3 regions of the Paenibacillus sp. FSL K6-1122 genome follow, and region 2 is predicted to be linked to each of the others. Evidence: predicted binding sites of a transcription regulator. Region 2 holds the regulator's gene; each other region holds the start of a gene.
The links. The regulator Rex, encoded in region 2, represses fermentation and respiration genes when NADH is low (regulators of the CRP and FNR family bind a similar motif). The targets are predictions, from matches to a motif close to TTGTGAAATATTTCACAA.

Region 1: a site for Rex is predicted at 2,491-2,508, ahead of NSQ20_RS29965 (cytochrome ubiquinol oxidase subunit I). Genes of this name have one in related genera too.
Region 3: a site for Rex is predicted at 2,187-2,204, ahead of NSQ20_RS16470 (cytochrome ubiquinol oxidase subunit I). Genes of this name have one in related genera too.

What each region holds. Positions count from the first base shown of each region.
Region 1 covers NZ_CP150272.1:6,743,649-6,747,938, reverse strand. Annotated here, with positions in the region: gene NSQ20_RS29975 (glycosyltransferase) at 1-957, opposite strand, end outside; gene NSQ20_RS29970 (hypothetical protein) at 954-2,246, opposite strand; gene NSQ20_RS29965 (cytochrome ubiquinol oxidase subunit I) at 2,630-4,045, shown strand; gene cydB (cytochrome d ubiquinol oxidase subunit II) at 3,990-4,290, shown strand, end outside.
Region 2 covers NZ_CP150272.1:4,470,556-4,474,845, forward strand. Annotated here, with positions in the region: gene NSQ20_RS20025 (DUF5590 domain-containing protein) at 287-817, opposite strand; gene NSQ20_RS20030 (amidohydrolase) at 855-2,162, opposite strand; gene NSQ20_RS20035 (redox-sensing transcriptional repressor Rex) at 2,149-2,802, opposite strand; gene dinG (ATP-dependent DNA helicase DinG) at 3,022-4,290, opposite strand, start outside.
Region 3 covers NZ_CP150272.1:3,618,502-3,622,791, reverse strand. Annotated here, with positions in the region: gene NSQ20_RS16475 (cytochrome d ubiquinol oxidase subunit II) at 1-745, opposite strand, end outside; gene NSQ20_RS16470 (cytochrome ubiquinol oxidase subunit I) at 745-2,109, opposite strand; gene NSQ20_RS16465 (MFS transporter) at 2,504-3,895, opposite strand; gene NSQ20_RS16460 (LysR family transcriptional regulator) at 4,005-4,290, shown strand, end outside.

The DNA.
Region 1 (4,290 bases), 2.3 Mb from region 2:
ATCGAGAATAGACTCGTAATGTGCAAGATTGCCCCACTCACCGCTAGGATCAATGCGCTTGTAACGCAAATATTTACGAACCCGGTCCTCCAGACTGCCTGCCCATCCGAGATGCTGAACCTTCAATTCCGTGCTGACCCCAGGCAATACCGTGCAGGACAAGGGAAGGCGGGGAACATGATGATTCTGTTGTGGATAAAAATAAGGATATCCAGGCATATACCGTACAAGTGAAGCGGTATGCCGTTTGTGCAGAGACCAGAGATCATCTTCCCGGTAGTGGGTCCGGCCACCCCACATATCGTAGAATCGGAATGCAAACCAGTCCGCATACTCCTGATTAATCAGAGTGCGTATGGCTTTCTTGGCCTCTGAGCTGTACAGCTCATCCGCATCAACTGAGAGCAACCAGTCGGGACATGTTCCCGCAGCCGCTTGCCACAAGGTGTTGCGAAGTCGCCATTCCTCGGCGAACAGTGGTTTCTCCAATACCTCCAGACGGACCACCTTTGGATAGGCTTTGCATATGTCCGGTGTTCCGTCTGTGCTGGCATCGTCCACAATGACGATTTCATCCACGAACTCACTCAGATCATGCAATACTTCTTCAAGGTATCGGCCACGTTCATTGCGAACCTGGAGCATGGCGGTCAGCTTGTTGCCTTTGCTTTTGCGAACCCGACGAATGGAGAAAGGCTCTTTGAATACACTTGTTTCCTCTTGTGTTACAGCAGCATTCTGTTCTGCCTGACCTTGTGAATCATTCCAGTGATGCACTTGGCTTCGGATGTCCTGCGTTGGTTGTGCATGATCCGGGGTGTGATCGCCATTTTCCAATGCGTCTGTATGTGTTCGATCGACTGTTTCGGTTGGCGTGTAAGTGGTTTCGGTTCGGATATTCCTGTGCACCATTGGCCCATTCAACTGTTGTCTACGCTTCTTCGGGTCCAGCATCATGGCACCTCCCCAAGCAATTGCTGTACAGCATGATCCAACAGCTCCAGCTCGACAATCCGGGCCAGCGCATCTTCATCCTCCAGTGCTGTCTCAAGGAAATGTCGGACTGCCCCGTGTCGTTCCCCTCGCAGTGCCAGCGCACTGCCGGATAATTGCTGATAATCCCGGCGACTGGCATCATCCTGAATATCGACTGCATGCACCAGAGCCAGTGCTTCTTCCACACGTCCAGTCTCCTGGTAAATGCGGAATTTCCAATGTCTCGCCGTTTCTCCGCCAAGTTCGTCCAGGATACGCAGGGCGTTTCCGTAATCATCGTTCATACGGAGTAGTTCCGCTCGTACAAGTTGATCCTCTCCCGCCTCAAACCAGCGACAGAGCTGTTCATAATGATGCCGTTCTTGTTCATCGGCTGCACTAATTCCGTACACCCGCAGGGCGTCCTCCAACTGTCCGGACCGGGCATGAATGGCAGACAGGAAGCGATAGTGGGAGACCACACAATCACTGCGACCGTTCAAGACCGCGTGGGTAAAGGCCTCTTGCAGTGAATGGATAGCCCGAGGATCTTCAAGCAAGTACTCATAGGCTGCCAGCAAAAAGGATATCGTCTCATGTGCACCTGCTTTGGCACGCAACTGACGGTAGAAGTCGGCACGTACACTGCATTGAAGCAGGGTGACGCTATCTGGAGTGCCTGACAGGATCTGCCGCAGCGCATGCAAGAAGAGCAGTTCGTAGTCCCGGAGAGGGACTTCGAGATCATCCTTTTGCATCGTACCCGCAGGTGCAGGGTCTTCTCCGCCCAGCCAGATGGCACGTACGCCTTGGAATAACAGCTTCATATAACGTGTTTCGGAGGATGTGCCTACCAGATCGGCGATGCCGACCAGTTTGGAAATACTGCTCTCCCATAGCGGAGATTCTGCTTCGTTTCCAGCAGGCTCAGGGAGCAGGGCAATACATAGCTCAGGCTCCAGCGAAGCTGTAGCCATTAGCCAGTAGGGATGGGCGACTACGGCTACGGTGCGAGGTTCCAGCAATAGCTGCTCAGCCTCAGGGAGGGAGATGATGGTAATGACCGGAGGTACATCTTCTGTTTGCGTCAGGCTGCTGACATAGTAGACCTCTCCCTCGATCGACAGCAGTGCAGCAATATCGGGATAGGGAAAGGATGACCAGCCTCCTTTGCGAGGGAAGAGAACATACCGGACAGGGGGCAGTGTTGTACTGGCCTTATCCAGGCTGGCTTCGGTGTCTTCACCTGGTAGTGGTGCAGGTTTTTCCATGAATAGTTCACCTCACCTTGACTGTAATATGGAGCGTCATTCGCTCTGCATGTGTTTCATGCTTTCACTTCATATGTAAAGCCCTCACGGTACTTCGCATGATATGCCTGAGACTAACATATGGGCATTCCGTCCCAAACATGAGTATCTTCCATGAATAGATGAAGTTGGCAAGCTGTGATAAAAGGCTGAATTTTATCTTTTGTGTGACCAGGATCACTTTTTTTTGCTCTAGAGAGGAAGATTGTGATAATTCTCACATGTATAAAATAGGTAATCTGGCACAATACGTTCATCAACGTATTTGGCGGACAGACAGCGAAGGTGCAGCTTCAATGCCAAATACGCATACTGCGAAGTGAACAGAAAGAAGGGGTAACGGTATGGATCCGATTATGTTATCGCGTATCCAATATGCACTTACAACGATTTTCCATTTCTTTTTTGTCCCGCTATCCATCGGTCTAGTACTGTTGGTTGCGATTATGGAGACGTTGTACGTTGTTAAGGGTAAGGAAATCTACAAAACGATGGCGAAGTTCTGGGGCAAGCTGTTCCTGATTAACTTTGCCGTCGGGGTAGTCACAGGTATTTTGCAAGAGTTCCAGTTTGGTATGAACTGGTCCGAGTACTCCCGATTTGTCGGAGACGTGTTCGGTGCGCCACTGGCTATTGAAGCGCTACTGGCGTTTTTTATGGAGTCTACATTTATTGGATTGTGGATATTCGGATGGGATCGTTTGTCCAAAAAAGTGCATCTAGCCTGCATCTGGCTGGTGTTTGTCGGCACATTCCTGTCCGCGCTGTGGATTCTGGCAGCCAATTCATTTATGCAACATCCTGTTGGGTTTGAGATTAACAACGGCCGAGCCGAGATGAATGATTTCTTTGCACTCATCACGAATGGTCAGTTGCTCGTCGAGTTCCCACATACAATCTTTGGGGCATTGATGACAGGAGCCTTCGTTGTAACCGGGATCAGTGCCTACAAATTGATGAAAAAGCAGGATGTGGAGATCTTCCGCAAATCGTTTAATATCGCGATCATTATCGCTCTTGTTTCTTCATTTGGTGTAGCTTTCTCCGGACACTTCCAGGCGCAATATCTGGTGGAGACACAGCCGATGAAGATGGCAGCCAGTGAGGGCACATGGACAACGACAGAAGATCCGGCACCATGGACGGTGGTCGCTTTTATTGACCCGGATAAACAGGAGAGTACGGGTGAGATCAAAATCCCTGGATTGCTCAGTTATCTGTCCTACAGCAAGTTCTCCGGTAGTGTCAAAGGTATGAAGGAGCTTCAAGCTGAGTATGAACAGACGTATGGACCGGGGGACTACATCCCGCCGGTACGGACAACATTCTGGAGTTTCCGCATTATGATCGCAGCGGGTGGTTTAATGATTGCATTGGCGCTATACGGTACGTTCCTAGCCATGCGTAAGAAGCTGGAGGTCGCTGGAAAGTGGTTTATGCATCTGATGGTGTTCGCCATCTCCCTGCCGTTTATCGCCAATACGTCAGGTTGGATTATGACCGAGGTAGGAAGACAGCCATGGACAGTATTTGGCTATATGACAACCGAAGCCGGGGTCTCGCCGAACGTATCCGCAGGAACGATCCTGTTCTCGACCATCGCTTTTACCGCTGCGTATACGGTTCTCGGAATCGTGATGGTATACCTGTTCGTACGTGAGATCAAAGCAGGACCGTTTGCGGTCGAGAAGCCAGAAGATCACGATGAATCGGCCGATCCGTTCGGCGTGGATGGAGGTTATTCCGTTGTCACTAAGTGAGTTGTGGTTTTTGCTGATTGCCGTATTGTTTGTTGGTTTCTTCTTTTTGGAAGGTTTTGATTTTGGGGTGGGGATGTCTACAGGCATTATCGCCAAAACAGACCGTGAACGTCGGACTCTGATCAACTCGATCGGTCCGTTCTGGGATGGTAATGAAGTATGGCTGATTACGGCGGGGGGAGCAATGTTTGCTGCCTTCCCGCACTGGTATGCCACGTTGTTCAGTGGTTTTTACCTGCCACTTG
Region 2 (4,290 bases):
AGATTTTGGCCCAACCTACTGGCTTATTGGTATATACGAATATGTGCACATTGACTCCTGCGAGAATTTCGACAGGATTATTTGTTTTTGAATGTAACTTTGAGTACATATCTGAGTATATCACATCGTATATACAATTTCGAAGGCGAAAATATGAATAAATTATTAATTTTAACTATTTAAATCAAATATGTTTACAGACAACACAAAGAACCGGTTCAGTCGGATATCCGTCTGCCGGTTCTTTCATTTCTTTAATTCTCTATTTATCTCACTCTATCTTGTTCTAGCTGTTCGGGAGTGTGTAGACCAGGTCCACCTGTTCTCCGTTGCTAAAACGATAAAAGCGATAGTGGTTATGCGTACCGTCTTTATAATACACTTGCCACACATATATTCCATTCACAACTCCGGGCATGATTCGTTTAATCTCACCGGCAGGAACTTCAGAACTGAAGCGATTGCGTATCTGCGCTTCGGACATGCCATTCTGCAGCAGCTCACTGTGTACAGCGTTTGCACCCTTAACCGGTTGATTGTTTGCATCGAATTTAACCCAGACCATAACATCCTGGTTATCCTTGTTTTTGCCGATCAGGGTCCAGTAGATGTTGTCAGAGCCTTCTTTGTCTCCCCAGATGTACTTGCGCAATTCATCATAGGATGTAATGCCCAGTTGCTCCTGTGCTGCTTGTATGGCGAGCGCTTCTTCCTTGCGTTGGTCCTGCGTGACATGGACGTAATAACGCTGAAGTCCAAACAGAATCAGAACCAGTGCAAGCAGCGAAATCCATATCCACTTCTTTTTTTTCTTCAAAAGCCGAACTTCCTTTCCCTATGATGCTGTCCTGCAATTAACGAGCAAGCAGACCATCAAATGCCAATTGAGACTCACGCAAAATGCGTTCTTCATCCAGCGTCAGACATTCGCCATGTTTCACCACTTGTTTTCCATCCACCCATACGTGCTCAACATCTTTAGCAGAAGCCGAGTAGATTGTATGTGAGATCAGGTCTGTATGTGGATAGAAATGTGCCTGTTCAATGTCCAAGGCGATAAAGTCAGCCTTCATGCCGACCTGGAGTGCTCCGGTATTGTTCAAGAAGATAGATTTGGCACCGTATGACGTTCCGAGTAGTAACGCTTCGCCTGCTGGCACTGCCGTCGGGTCACCAGATACACCTTTGTGGATCAATGCAGCCAGTCTCATTTCCTCGAACATATCCAGGTTGTTGTTGCTTGCCGGTCCGTCTGTTCCGAGTGACACGGTAACTCCTGCTTTCAGCAACGCAGGTACCCGCGCAACACCGGAAGCGAGTTTCAGGTTACTTCCCGGGTTATGGGATACAGCCACATCATGACGGGCCAGAATCTCAATCTCTTCGTCATTCAGATGCACCGCATGTGCAACCAGGGATGGACGAGAGAAAAAGCCCAGTTTCTCCAGATGTGCCACAGGACGCAGTCCATAATCAGCCACGTTCTGCTCGACTTCACGAAGCGTTTCCGACATATGTGTATGAAGGGGAAGGTTTAGGTCGTTCGCGACCTGCACAAGCTTCTCTATGTAGTCAGGAGGGCATGTATATGGTGCATGTGGCGAGATTACGGTTGTAATGCGACCATCTGCCTGTCCATTCCACTCACGCGCAAACGCAGCCGACTCCTCCAGCTTCCGCAATTGTTCTTCCTCCGAGCACAACCCGATTACACCACGTGCCAGTGCTGCTCTAACGCCGGATTGCTCCACAACTTTGGCAACTTGATCCATGTGATCGTACATGTCCAGGAAAGCTGTAGTTCCGCCTTTCAACATTTCAAGCACCGATAGCGAAGTTCCCCAATATACGTCTTCTGAAGTCATTTTCGCTTCCATCGGCCACATTTTTTCCTGCAACCATACTTGCAATGCAAGATCGTCTCCGTGCCCTCTGAGCAACGACATCGCTGCATGACCATGCGTATTGATCAGACCCGGCAGGAAGAACAGTCCTTTTCCATCCACTTTGGTACAATTTTTGTCTTCATCCGGCAATGTCTCACCAATATGCACAATCTTGTCATTCTCAACAACCATGTATCCTTGGACCACGTTCCATGTTGTGCCGCCTTCATTAACAGCAAATTTGCCATTGTGAATTACCCATCTATTTGTTGTCATCTTCCTCGTCGTCCTTTCCAGTATCCAAGTAATAGGCCAAACTAAGCAGATCTGTTGTAAAGTCAGCATGGTGAATGCGGATATGCGGCGGTGTTTTTAGAATGGTTGGTGCAAAATTAAGGATCGCTTCAATTCCTGATTCAATAAGCTGATCGGCTACATTTTGGGCTTCCGTATCCGGAACCGTGATAATTCCGATGCGAATGTTTTCCATTTTAACCGCTTCCGTCAATTCATCCATTGGTTTTACCGTCAAACTGTTGATTTGACTACCTATCTTCGGTCCATATGCATCAAATACAGCAACAATCTTCATGTTGTCTTTCAGATATGCGTTGTAGTTGGACAAGGCTTGACCGAGGTTACCCGCTCCTACCAGAGCTACATTAATTTGCTGATCGATTTTGAGAATGTGACGAATTTTCTCGATCAAATAGGATACATCATACCCGATCCCTTTACGACCAAAATCACCGAAGTAAGCCAGGTCTTTACGAATTTGGGCCGGATTCAGATCCAGCCTCTGTCCAAGCTCTTGAGAAGAAACAGTAGCCACCTCACGCTGATGCAACTCGTTCAAATAACGCAAGTAAACAGGCAGACGTCGTACCACCGCTTCCGAAATTTTATCCGATTTCATTCTTGCTCCCCCTTACCAAGGCCACGATAAAATAATAGATGAAAAGATGAGCATTCTGTATAAAACTCAAAGATAAACGTGACATTTTATACAGAATGCTCCTTGTAATTTAGGTTATAAGTTCTTACGTGCAACTACTTTAATCGGATACGGAAATATATAATAAAGTTTAACGCCAAACGATAGTGTCATGCAATGATATAACGAACAAAACAACCATTATTTTTGTTCATTAGCAGGTTTTTCCAACCACTCGGTAATTCGTGGAACCATCTGCTCCGTGAGCATGTGTTCCATTTTGGGACCAGGTAATGAATATAAAAAGAATTTACCGTAGTACGCTTCAATCACCCGTGTATCATAAACAATGACAATTCCTCTGTCCTTCGCTGTACGCACCAAACGGCCAAATCCCTGCTTGAAACGAATGACCGCTTGCGGCACGGACAGTTTCATGAACGGATTTTTCTTCTGTTCCTGAAGCAGCTCACTCTTGGCTTCCACCAACGGATGATTCGGTGGCTGGAAAGGCAGTCGAACAATAGCGAGACAGGTTAGCGCCTCTCCCGGGATATCTACACCCTCCCAGAAGCTGCTTGTGCCCAGAAGTACCGTTGCTTTGGCATCTTGAAACCTGCGAGTCAATTTGGAACGACTTCCACTGTCAACGCCTTGCCCAAGCAACGAGATGTCGTTGCCAGACAGTGCCTCCTTCAGCGGATCATAGACCTGTCGCAACATCTTGTATGAAGTAAACAGAACCATCATGCGTCCACGCGTAGCAATTGCCGTCTCTGCAAGTGATTGCACCAGCATATTAACAAAGTGCGCATCACCCACACTTCCCTTCACACTCGGGAAATCACGCGGAATCACGAGAAGTGCCTGATCGCGATAGTTGAAAGGTGATGGCAGCATCGACGTTAACAGCCGATTATTCTCAGAGGCTTCCTGTAAGCCAAGCTGCTCAATCATGAACTGGAATGACTTATCTACCGAGAGCGTAGCCGATGTAAGCACAACACTTTTCTTTTTGTCAAAAAATAAATCCTTAAGTTGTGCACTAACATCTACAGGTACGGCATACAGCTGGAGAGATTTACTGCGGAACTGACCGCTGGCTTCCATCCAGTACACCGTTTTGGCATCATCCATACGCATGAAGAAACGTAGATTCTCCTTCAATGTGGTCAGATCTTTCAGCAATCCTGTAATGTCCGTGATCAGACTGTCCGATTGATAATCATCCTGATCCTCTTTCACCTCAAGCAGCAATTTGTCCCCTTTGCGAACCAAATCACCCAGAGTCACATAGATCTGGTTCTCCAGATCCTGCAACTCCTGCCATTTTGCAGGTTTCTGAGATGCTTTCAGACGCAGTGAAAATTGCCCCGTCTCTCCCGGTGAAGCATCACTTCGTTCAGGCAACAGACCAAACAAGGCATCGCTCATACGATCCCACAGCTCCTTAACTTCAAGAGCGAGCGG
Region 3 (4,290 bases), 850 kb from region 2:
TGGCAATCATGAAAAACGCAACGGAAAGCGCCAGCAGCCACCATAAATCCATCATATTTTGAAAATGACGCTCATTGTGTTGACCCAAATATATAAATGCAGTCAGCGCGAGAATAATGGTCGGTGTGCTCCAGAACAAAGCATAGTTCCGCATCAGCTTCAATGCCGAATGGTCCTCTGCGCGAGAAGCGTAAAATGTGAGAAATGACCCACTAATGAACAATACGGACACGATCGCCAGTCCAACGATGCTCCACGATAATGGATTCGTAAATAGTGCCCAGTAATCCAGGGAAACGGTATCTCCCTGCTTCAAAATAAAGCCACCTTCAGACAGGGTCAGTGCCACTGACAATGACGCTGGAATAAGCAACCCTGTAGCTCCATATAAGAACAAATACACGATACTTTTTTTGGAACCATAATTTTCGAAAGCATAGAACGACCCACGAATGGCAAGTAGAATGACGGCAATACTTCCTGGAACAAGCAGCGCGGAGCCATAATAATAGGCCGTGTCCGGGAAAAATCCGACGATACCAATATAGAAAAAGACAAAAAATACATTGGTGATCTCCCAGACCGGTGATAGATAACGGGAGATCAGACGATTAATCAGATGATCCTGCTTTGTCAGGCGTGCATAAAAGGCAAAGAAACCTGCTCCAAAATCAATGGAAGCTACAATAAGATAGCCGTACAAGAACAGCCAAAGTACCGAAATACCAATTAATTCATAACTCATCAGGCCTGATCCCCTTTCTTGGCTGATTGATCATGCTTCTCCTTCAACCATTTCTCCATCTCGAGTTCAGCAGGATTGTTATTGAACAACCGTCTCAGTACGACGACACACATAACGCCTAGCAGGATGTAGAGAAGCAAGAAGACGAAAAATAAAATTCTCACACTCGGTGAAGAAGTAGCGGCCTCTTCTACCCGCATATAACCTCGGATGATCCATGGCTGCCGCCCGATCTCTGCATAGAACCAACCCATCTCAACGGCCAGAAAAGCAAGCGGTGCACTCAGTGCAACCATACGAAGCATCCACTTGTTAAACTGATTACGTTTCTTCCAGAATACAAACAGGAAGTACAGACTTGATATAGCAAGCAGAGCGAATCCAATACCAGCCATTAGATCAAATAAATAATGCACAAGTAAGGGCGGGTGTTCATCTGGTGGAAATTCGTTCAGCCCGGTTACCTCGGCGTTAAAGTCTCCAAAGGCAAGGAAACTGAGCAGTTTCGGCAAATGAAGAGCGCCTATAATTTCATGTTCTGCATTCAGCCATCCCAAAAAAATCAAATCCGCGCCGCTTTCCGTCTCGAAATGCCACTCGGCAGCTGCGAGCTTCTCCGGCTGATGCTCAGCCAAAAACTTGGCAGACACATCTCCAGCTAAAGAATTTAACAAACTGAATACCAGCACAACGGCCATCATGAGATTCAAGCCTTTTTTGTGGTAGGCCGACACTCCTTTTCTCAGCATCGCAAAGGCTGCTATTCCTGCTAACAGAGCAGCTCCTGTCAGATAAGCCGAGCTTAATACATGGAACACTTTGGAGAACGTCGCTGTATTCAGCATCGCTTGCACGGGGTTCACTGCCATGAATTGACCTGCTTCCATGACAAAACCTTCAGGCTGGTTCATGAATCCGTTCACTGTTGTAATAAAAACAGCAGACATGCCTGCCCCGGCGACAATCGGAATAGTCAGCAACCAGTGGATATACGGATTTTTGAACCGATCCCACGTGTACAGATAAATGCCCAGGAATATTGCTTCAAAAAAGAATGCAAATACTTCCATAAATAGTGGCAGTGCAATGACATTCCCGGCAAGTTTCATAAAATTCGGCCATACCAAGGCCAACTGTAGTGAGATCGCTGTGCCTGTCACGACACCAACCGCTACAGAAATGACAAACCCTCTGGACCACCTCTTTGCCATAAGTATGTAATGGTGATCCTTCTTCCGAATGCCGATGAACTCTGCAATAGCAATCATCAAAGGTACGCCGACACCAAGCGTTGCAAAAATCACGTGGAACCCGAGCGTCAAACCAGTCACTAGCCTGCTCCATAAAACCGTATCAATAGCCATTCTTTGTGTTGCCTCCTTTCAAACTCTGTTCAATTTAGAAACATTCAATATCAGATTTGGCCAAGCTCAATGCAGAGTTGCGAAAAATTTCACAAAGTTAGGTATGACGATATCTTGCCACACCTATAATGCGTTTACTCCTGTAGGCCTCCGATAATAACAATCATTGGATGCCTATTAAAATCTGATATTGATGCACTTAAAGTACTAACGAAACCTATTAATCAAAATTATTATATCTTTATTTTTACCTAATTCAATCAAAGACACGTCTTCTACCCTAAACGTTCAAGAAAGGATCAACTCTTTCTGACAACTTGGTGAAAATCAAAAAATACACCCAATGGAGCTATTGATTCATTGGGTGTAAACGTGTTATTGCACGGAAGATTTTCTATTTTACTTTCTCCGGACTCACCGCACCTGCCTCGCGACGTACGCTCATGATGATCAGTGATGCAGCTAATACCGTAAGGATGATTCCAAGCATCTGAAATCCTGTCACATTAAATGTATCTCCCATGACAATCCCAATCAATAACGACGATAAAATGGTCCCCAGGTAGCGTGATGTATTAAAAATACCCGATGCGACTCCAATCATTTCTTTGGGTGTGCTTTTAAACAGTGCTGCTTGCATACCGACCGCGTTTAGGCCGTTACTTATGCCAAATAAAGCTAAGGCAACAATGATTATGAAGATTGGAGAAGTTTCATTCATAACAACGATTAATATAGAGCCAAATGTCATTAAAGAAGCGGATACGATCAGAGCTGGCCGTGATCCTGATCTGTCAATCCAGCGCCCTGCGATCGGAGCAATAATGACTGAACATAACCCCAAAGCTAGCATGCTCATTCCTGTATGAACTTCGTTGAGATGACGTACCTGCTTCAAATACGTAGGAACTCCAAAAAAAAGTGCGTAAAACAGGATGTTCACCAGCATGTATTGCACATTCACCCAAGTCATCTCCGGATATGAGGCAAACGTTCGCAGAGGGATAAAAGGCGTGGCTGCTTTTAATTCATGTCGGAAGAACATGACGAATGCGATTAACCCGATCCCCCCTGTCAGCAGATGCCATGTTGAAATATCTCCTGTGGAATTTACTGAAAGTAAACCGATGAGCAGAGTCACCAAAGCTACCGTAAACATCAGGATACCTGGTGCGTCAATTAACGCAAGCCATTGCCGAATGGACATGTGACCAGAGATAGACGGAGATTGCTCGTCCTTCGGGATTGTTTTCCAGGCGAACCAAAAACTCACCAAGACAAACGGAATATTAACGAAGAATATGCTGTGCCAGTCCCACCAATGAATCAATACTCCACCAATAAAAGGTCCAATTGCAGCCGCTCCAGAAAGGAATATAGCCAAGGTGGACAAGGCGGAGGCTTGTTTTTCAGTCACGTTCATTCTGACAATCGCCATTCCGACAGCCACCATCATGCTTGTGCCAATTGATTGAATGATTCGGAATACGATGAGCCACGAAAAACTGGGAGACCACGGAGCTAGCATGGACGATACAAAAACAATAATAAGACCCATGAGGAATATCTTCCTGCGGCCAAACAAATCACTACACTTGCCCATGACGGGTTGAGCGACAGCACTAGCAATGTAAAATGATAAAATAATCCACGAGACGGCTGTAAAATTAAGTTGATACACTTGTTGTAATCTTGAAATAGCCACAGAAATCATGGAGGAATTTAACGGATTCAACATGATTCCGAGTCCAACAGCTAACATCAATCCTTTGTTTCGAACGTTCATTGGTGCACCTCTCTCTCTTCTGCTGTTATCTTACTTGAACGTGTTCATTTATTCCAACGCATTATATGTTATGATTTGATGAACTAGAAGGAATGAAGGAATGGTGCAAATGGAACTTCTTCAACTAAAATATTTCCTGACAGTGGCCCGATGCGAACATGTTACGGAAGCTGCGGGAAAGCTGCATGTCACGCAATCCTCCCTGAGCAAAACGATACAACGATTAGAGGATGACCTGGGAGTCCCTTTATTTGATCGAATCGGGAGAAAGCTGCGATTAAACGACTTTGGAAGAACATTTCTTCAGCGAACTGAAAAAGCCTTATTTGAATTGGAACAAGGAAAGCGGGAAATCGCTGACCTCTCCAACCCGGATCAGGGTACACTGCAATTGG